DNA from 3 places in the Sphingosinicella rhizophila genome. Region 1 is predicted to be linked to each of the others. Evidence: predicted binding sites of a transcription regulator. Region 1 holds the regulator's gene; each other region holds the start of a gene.

Evidence for each region. Region 1 encodes LexA, which represses DNA repair genes until DNA is damaged. Its sites were predicted from a motif close to GTTCCNCNCTTGTTCT; they were not measured.
Region 2: the regulator LexA is predicted to act here: its motif matches at 1,066-1,081, upstream of recA (recombinase RecA).
Region 3: the regulator LexA is predicted to act here: its motif matches at 1,201-1,216, upstream of uvrA (excinuclease ABC subunit UvrA).

The regions. Positions count from the first base shown of each region.
Region 1 covers NZ_JAVUPU010000001.1:191,680-193,935, reverse strand. The annotation lists gene RQX22_RS00880 (MFS transporter) at 1-216, opposite strand, end outside; gene lexA (transcriptional repressor LexA) at 380-1,045, shown strand; gene bla (subclass B3 metallo-beta-lactamase) at 1,039-1,905, opposite strand; gene RQX22_RS00865 (ComEC/Rec2 family competence protein) at 2,015-2,256, opposite strand, start outside.
Region 2 covers NZ_JAVUPU010000001.1:417,364-419,619, reverse strand. The annotation lists gene RQX22_RS01915 (hybrid sensor histidine kinase/response regulator) at 1-634, shown strand, start outside; gene RQX22_RS01910 (response regulator) at 673-1,032, shown strand; gene recA (recombinase RecA) at 1,201-2,226, shown strand.
Region 3 covers NZ_JAVUPU010000002.1:233,076-235,331, forward strand. The annotation lists gene uvrA (excinuclease ABC subunit UvrA) at 1-1,188, opposite strand, end outside; gene RQX22_RS04215 (extensin-like domain-containing protein) at 1,299-2,015, opposite strand; gene RQX22_RS04220 (class I mannose-6-phosphate isomerase) at 2,220-2,256, shown strand, end outside.

The DNA of each region.
Region 1 (2,256 bases):
CACCGCGAAGCCGGCCGCGAAGGCTGCGAGCGCGAATATGAACCCTGTCGTTTCGTTGACGCCGGAAAAGAACTGGATGGTTATGACGGTAGCAAGCAGGCCGTAAAGGTAGAAATCATACCATTCGAAGATGGTCCCGAGCGATGAGGCAAGTATTACCAGCTTGGCGCTCTGCCGCTCTTCCCGCTGCGGCGCTTCGCCCTCACTTGTCGGCATATTCTCTCTTTTCCTGTCATTGCCCCTGCCGGCGATCCTAGGCGAAGAGGAAGGATGCGCAAGCTTTGCCCAGTCGAGTCCTTGGGCGAGGAAGGTCTCCTGCTTGACAGGATCGAATCTGTTTCCTACACGTTCTCTATTCGTTCCTATAGGAGCCTGGAACATGCTGACGCGCAAGCAACACGAGCTTCTTTGCTACATCCATGACCATCTTGGCGAAACAGGTGTTTCCCCTTCTTTCGAGGAGATGAAGGAGGCGCTCGATCTCAAGTCGAAATCGGGCGTGCACCGGCTGATTTCGGCGCTGGAGGAACGAGGGTTCATCCGCAGGCTGCCGAACCGCGCCCGGGCCCTGGAAGTGACCCGTATGCCGGACATGAAGGGCGATGAGAAAGCTGGGATCTCGACGCGGCCGCAGGCTCCCGTCATCCCGCCCTCGGCAGCCAATGATGTCGTCGAGCTGCCGCTTCACGGCCGCATCGCCGCCGGCCTTCCGATCGAGGCGCTGGAGGGTCAGAGCACCCTGCCCGTTCCGGCCGCGCTGCTGGGTCCCGGTGAACATTACGCGTTGGAAGTGGCCGGCGATTCGATGGTCGAGGAAGGCATTCTCGATGGCGATTTCGCATTGATCCGCAAGACCGACACTGCTCGGGACGGCGAGATCGTCGTGGCGCTTATCGACAATAATGAGGCGACCTTGAAGACATTCCGTCGTGAAGGTTCGATGATCCGGCTCGATCCCGCGAACCGAAATTACGATGCCCAACGCTACCGGCCCGACCAGGTGGCCATACAGGGGCGGCTGTCCGGTCTACTGCGGCGCTATTGAGAAGCCTCTCGCTGCTGGCGGTGTAACTCTGCCTTGAATTCGGTCTCCGCGCGCTGGACTCTTCGTGCCAGTTCGCCGGAGTCGACGAAGGCGTCGGCATCGCCCTCGGCAAGGCGGCGCCGCTTCGCATCCATGTCGAAGAAAGCGGGGTGATAAGTCAGATAGACGTCAGCCTGCAGTCGTTTCAGTTTTGAATATGTGGCACGGAAATCGGCGGCCGCCTCGGGATAGAGGCTATCCCCAACCAGTTTTTGCCCGGCAACGGTGAGGCTGCAGGCGAAGACGAGGTCGAGCAGCTTGCCTTTCTCTTCGATGCGCATCGTCCAGCTGGTGCAGCCGCGCGTGTGGCCGGGCGTCAGATGGGTGACCAGACTGGTTCTGCCAACAGCAATCCTGCTTCCATCGGAAATGATTGCATCGACCTTGACCGGCGCGCTCGGACTCATATCCGGACGATAGCGCGGAACGCCGCTCTCGAGCGCAGGTTTGTCTGCGGCACTGGCGAGCAGCTTCGCGCCCGACAGACGCTTGAGCTCGGCGAGGCCTCCCGAATGATCCCAATGGGCATGGTTTATGAGTAATATGTCGACGTCCTCGATCCGAAAACCCAGGCGCCGAATATTCGCCGCGATCTGTGGCGCGCTTTCCTCAAGTGCGCCATCGATCAGGACATGACCTTCCGGGCCGGTAATCAAAAAGGCAGCCAGCCCTTCGGTTCCGACATAATAGACATTGCCAACGAGACGGAACGGTTCGGTCGATCGATTCCATTCCGCGCGTAATTTGCTCACGTCTTCAGGCTGCGCCGCTGCCGGTGCCGAAATCAGCGCGAGGAAGAAAGGCACGGAGAAACGCGACATGGCCTGCTCTTACGACCCGCCCGGATCTTGGGCCACGGTCTTTTCCCGAAGTAACCCCAGCCCGACGGATAGGCGAGACGATCATGGGAGAAAATGCACGGCCGCTCTTTCAGTCCCGGCCGCCCTTCGATCCACTTCGTCGATCCTGCCGGAAACGGGATGGTTTGGGTGAAGGCCGGCCGGTCATCGCCGGAGGAGCCCAGGGATGCTTGCCCACCTGCTCGGCGACCGTAGAGACTTTGGCCTCTCTTCCAAGCACGATGGCAAGGCCGCCGGTCTTTCGGAGCAGGGAGCGGTCTGCTTTCAGCCAGCGCGGCTTGCATGTGCGCGGAAGTCGGCGATCGGAAACGA
Region 2 (2,256 bases), 230 kb from region 1:
CGCATTGCGCGTGTCGGACACCGGCACCGGCATTCCGAGGCATCTTCTTGCCAAGATCTTCGAGCCGTTCTTCACGACCAAGGAGGTTGGAAAAGGGACCGGTCTCGGCCTCTCGACCGTCTACGGCATCGTCAAGCAATCGGGCGGCTTCATCTTCGCTGAATCGCTCGAGGGGGAAGGGACGAGTTTCGTCATCTATCTGCCGGTCCATCGCGCGGAGATCGCCAAGTCTCCTCGCAAGGCGCGGGAGACAGCCGGCGAGCTTTGGGGCACCGGCACGATCCTGCTGGTCGAGGATGAAGCCACTGTACGCGCCGTTGCCGAGCGTGCGCTCAGCCGTCACGGCTATACGGTCCTGGTCGCTGAAAATGGTGAAGCCGCACTGGAAATCCTGGCGCGAGAATCGAATATTGACCTGATGATCTCGGACGTCGTGATGCCAACCATGGACGGGCCAACGACGGCTCGAGAGGCGCGCAAGACCCATCCGGATCTGCCGATCCTGTTCATTTCGGGTTATGCCGAAGAGCAACTTCGCCAATCGATCGATCTGGATCGCGTCGGCTTCCTCGCCAAGCCGTTTTCGGTCCAGAAATTGGCCGAAGTCACGCGCGACACCTTGCTGGCGAAATAATGGTTTCGAAACCGATCCTAAGGCCTTAAGCAAACGGCGTGACCGCGTTTCGTTCCGTCCTGATCGTCGAAGACGAACCGCTGATCGCAATGATGCTCGAGGATTTTCTCGAATCGTTCGGTCATGTCGTTGCCGGCACCTGCGACAGCGTGGCCGATGCGCTTATGCGAATCGAAAGCGGGGGTTTCGATATCGCCATCGTCGATGTCCATCTGAAGGGTGGGGAACATGCCTGGCCGATCTGCGACCGGCTTGCAGAAATGGGCATTCCCTTCGTTCTCGCGACGGGTGGTCATATCGAGCCGCCGCCCCATCAGCATGCGAATGCCCCGGTATTGACCAAGCCTTTCACGATCGATGCCATCGAACCCGTGCTGACGGAGGCTTGCCGGGTTTGAGCTTGGATGGATGTCTGCCGCCGCGGCGCCGATGTTTCCCTCTTGTTCCACAAGAACAGATCGTGTACACGATCATTCTCGCGTTGAATGGGCGGCGCGCAGCGAATAAGTGGAGCCTCGGCCATGGTGGCATCTCTGAAAGTCGTATCCGACAGGGTTTCTGACAATATGGACAAGCAAAAAGCGCTCGATGCCGCCCTGGCGCAGATCGACCGTGCATTCGGCAAAGGCTCGGCGATGAAGCTGGGCTCGCGTGAAGCGGTGGAAATCGAGACCATTTCGACTGGCTCGCTCGGCCTCGATATCGCATTGGGGGTCGGGGGTCTGCCGCGCGGCCGCATCATCGAAATCTACGGTCCGGAAAGCTCGGGCAAGACCACGCTGGCGCTGCACGCCGTGGCGGAAGCGCAGAAGGTCGGCGGCACGGCCGCCTTCGTCGATGCCGAGCATGCGCTCGACCCTGTCTATGCCAAGAAGCTGGGCGTCAACATTGACGAACTGATCGTCTCCCAGCCCGATACCGGCGAACAGGCCTTGGAGATCACGGATACGCTGGTCCGTTCCAACGCCGTCGATATATTGGTTATCGATTCGGTTGCCGCGTTGGTACCCCGCGCGGAGATTGAAGGGGAGATGGGCGACAGTCATGTGGGGCTGCAGGCCCGGTTGATGAGCCAGGCGCTCAGAAAGCTCACCGGATCCATCTCCAAGTCTCGCTGCACCGTGATCTTCATCAATCAGGTGCGCATGAAGATCGGAGTGATGTACGGCAATCCCGAGACCACGACCGGTGGCAACGCCCTTAAATTCTACGCCTCCGTTCGTCTCGATATCCGCCGTACCGGACAGATCAAGGACCGTGACGAAATCGTCGGGAACGCGACCCGGGTGAAGGTCGTCAAGAACAAGGTGGCGCCGCCGTTCAAGCAGGTCGAGTTCGACATCATGTATGGCGAAGGCGTGTCCAAGATGGGCGAAGTCCTCGATCTGGGCGTGAAGGCCGGGATCGTCGAGAAATCGGGCGCATGGTTCAGCTATGATTCCGTGCGGATCGGGCAGGGGCGCGAGAATGCAAAAGTCTATCTCAAGGAGAATCCTGAGATGGCGGACAGGATCGAACGCGCCATTCGCGGCAAGACCGAGGAAGTAGCCGAAGCTTTGATGACCGGCGCCGGGGCGGAAGACGATATCTGATCGACGATCGGGCGGAAGGCCGCGGCACCT
Region 3 (2,256 bases), on a different contig from region 1:
AATTGCCTCCGGCAGCTCGTTCCACGGCGTCTCCATGCTGAAGCCATATTCGCGGGCGAGGGAGCCGAGCACCTGCATATAATAAGGGCTGGGCGGGTTGGACTTGGCCCAGGGCACGACGGCGCCGCGCTTGATCGACAGATTCTGGTTGGGGACGACCAGCTCCGGATCGAAATAAAGCTTCTCGCCGAGGCCGTCGCAAGCGGGGCAGGCGCCCTGCGGCGCATTGAATGAGAAGAGGCGCGGCTCGATCTCCGTGATGGTGAAGCCGGAGACGGGGCAGGCGAATTTCTCGGAAAAAGTGATCCGGCCCGGCGGGGCATTGTCGGCCAGCACAGCACGTTCGGCGGCCTGGCCGAGCGCGGCGGCGACTCCGATATTGGCGTCGCCCGGACCGGACTCCTCGCCCTGCGCTTCGGCCCGATGGACGAAGGCGGCATGGGCTTCGCGAACGCCGCTATCCTTCGGCGCGTCGGCGGGATCGAGATAGACGGTGCCTTCGGCCAGCTTCAGCGCCGTTTCGAGGCTGTCGGCCAGCCGGGTCTCGATGCCCTCGCGGACGACCAGCCGGTCGACCACGACCTCAATGTCGTGCTTGTATTTCTTGTCGAGCGCGGGCGCGTCCTCGATGTCGTAAAATTCGCCGTCGACGCGGACCCGGGTGAAGCCTTCCTTCTGCCATTGGGCCATTTCCTTGCGATATTCGCCCTTGCGGCCGCGCACGACCGGGGCGAGCAGATAGAGGCGGGCGCCTTCCTCCAGCGCCATCACCCGGTCGACCATCTGACTGACCGTCTGGGCGGCGATCGGCAGGCCGGTGGCGGGGCTGTAGGGAATGCCGACCCGCGCCCACAGCAGGCGCATATAATCGTAGATCTCGGTGACGGTGGCGACGGTCGAGCGCGGGTTGCGGCTGGTCGTCTTCTGCTCGATCGAAATGGCCGGGGACAGGCCCTCGATATGATCGACGTCCGGCTTCTGCATCAGCTCCAGGAACTGGCGCGCATAAGCGGACAGCGATTCGACGTAGCGGCGCTGCCCCTCGGCATAGATGGTGTCGAAGGCGAGGCTCGACTTGCCCGATCCCGACAGGCCGGTGATCACCGTCAGTGTCTCGCGGGGAATGTCGATGTCGACATTCTTGAGATTGTGCTCGCGTGCGCCGCGGACGGAAATGTGCGTCAACATATCGGGCTATGTGTTCCATATTTGTTCTGATGAGGCAAGGGCGGCATGACAGCGTCAACGCGGCCCAGCGGAGATGGGTTCGCAGCCCTCTTAAAGCAAGCCTCCCGCCTTCAGCGGCAGCCGCGCCAGCCCGTCGCGCCGCGGCTTGCCTGGTCGAGATGGAGATGGTCGTGATGCGCCTGGTTGTAGTCGGGCGAGAGGGTGGTCGCGAACAGGCGGCAGGCACCGTCGCGAACCTCGCGGAGGAAGCGTCCTTTGGCGTCTTCGCTGTCCCAGTCGCCGGCCACCGTGATGCGCTCGCCCCCCTCAAGGCGGAAACCGGCAATGTCGACTGCATTGGCGCGGGCATGCTCGCTCCATCCGCCTTCTGACCGGCCGTAGAGGCGGCGGCAGCTATAGCTTCCGAAATGGTCGATGCTTGCGACCTTGCGTCCGAAATGGCGCAGCGCGGCGGGCTGGACGATATGCCATTCCCACAGCGCCAAAGCGGCGCCGACCGGACAGGATGTGCCGAGGCCCGGCGGGCGATAGGAGATGTCCAGCGCGCCATCCGTCCGCAGTCGGACGGCCTCGTCATGGCCGCATTGGGGTCCGTCCCGCCGCGGCGGCAAGGCGCTATAGCCGACTCCCGCCTGGTCCAGGAGGGCCTTGCAGCGAGCGCCTTCGCCGCCCAGCTCCGCCAGCTTGCGGCCGGTGAAGGCGCCGATCGGCTGGGTCAGGTCAAGCCGCGTCCAGGGCAGGTCTTCCGGATTGTCGCGGGCATAACCGTAAAGCAGCAACGCCGCGAAGCCGAGCAAGGCGAGGATCAGCAAGCGCCGAAGGATCATTATGCACTTCCGTCGCGGGCGCGAGCCAGGCGAATGCGACGCAGGACGAGCCTCTCGGGGGAGCGCCCAGGCCCGCGCCGAAGAGAGGCTCCGTCCCACCCATTGAGGATATTCATTGTGAACCTTCCATCCAGCGGAGATAAGGCATGCTGGAGAGGACGCGCGAAGCCGGAGTCGGTTTCAGCGGGCATCATGGGGACAGGAATGAAAGCCAGCCGCCTCGACAAGCGGAACGTCGAGA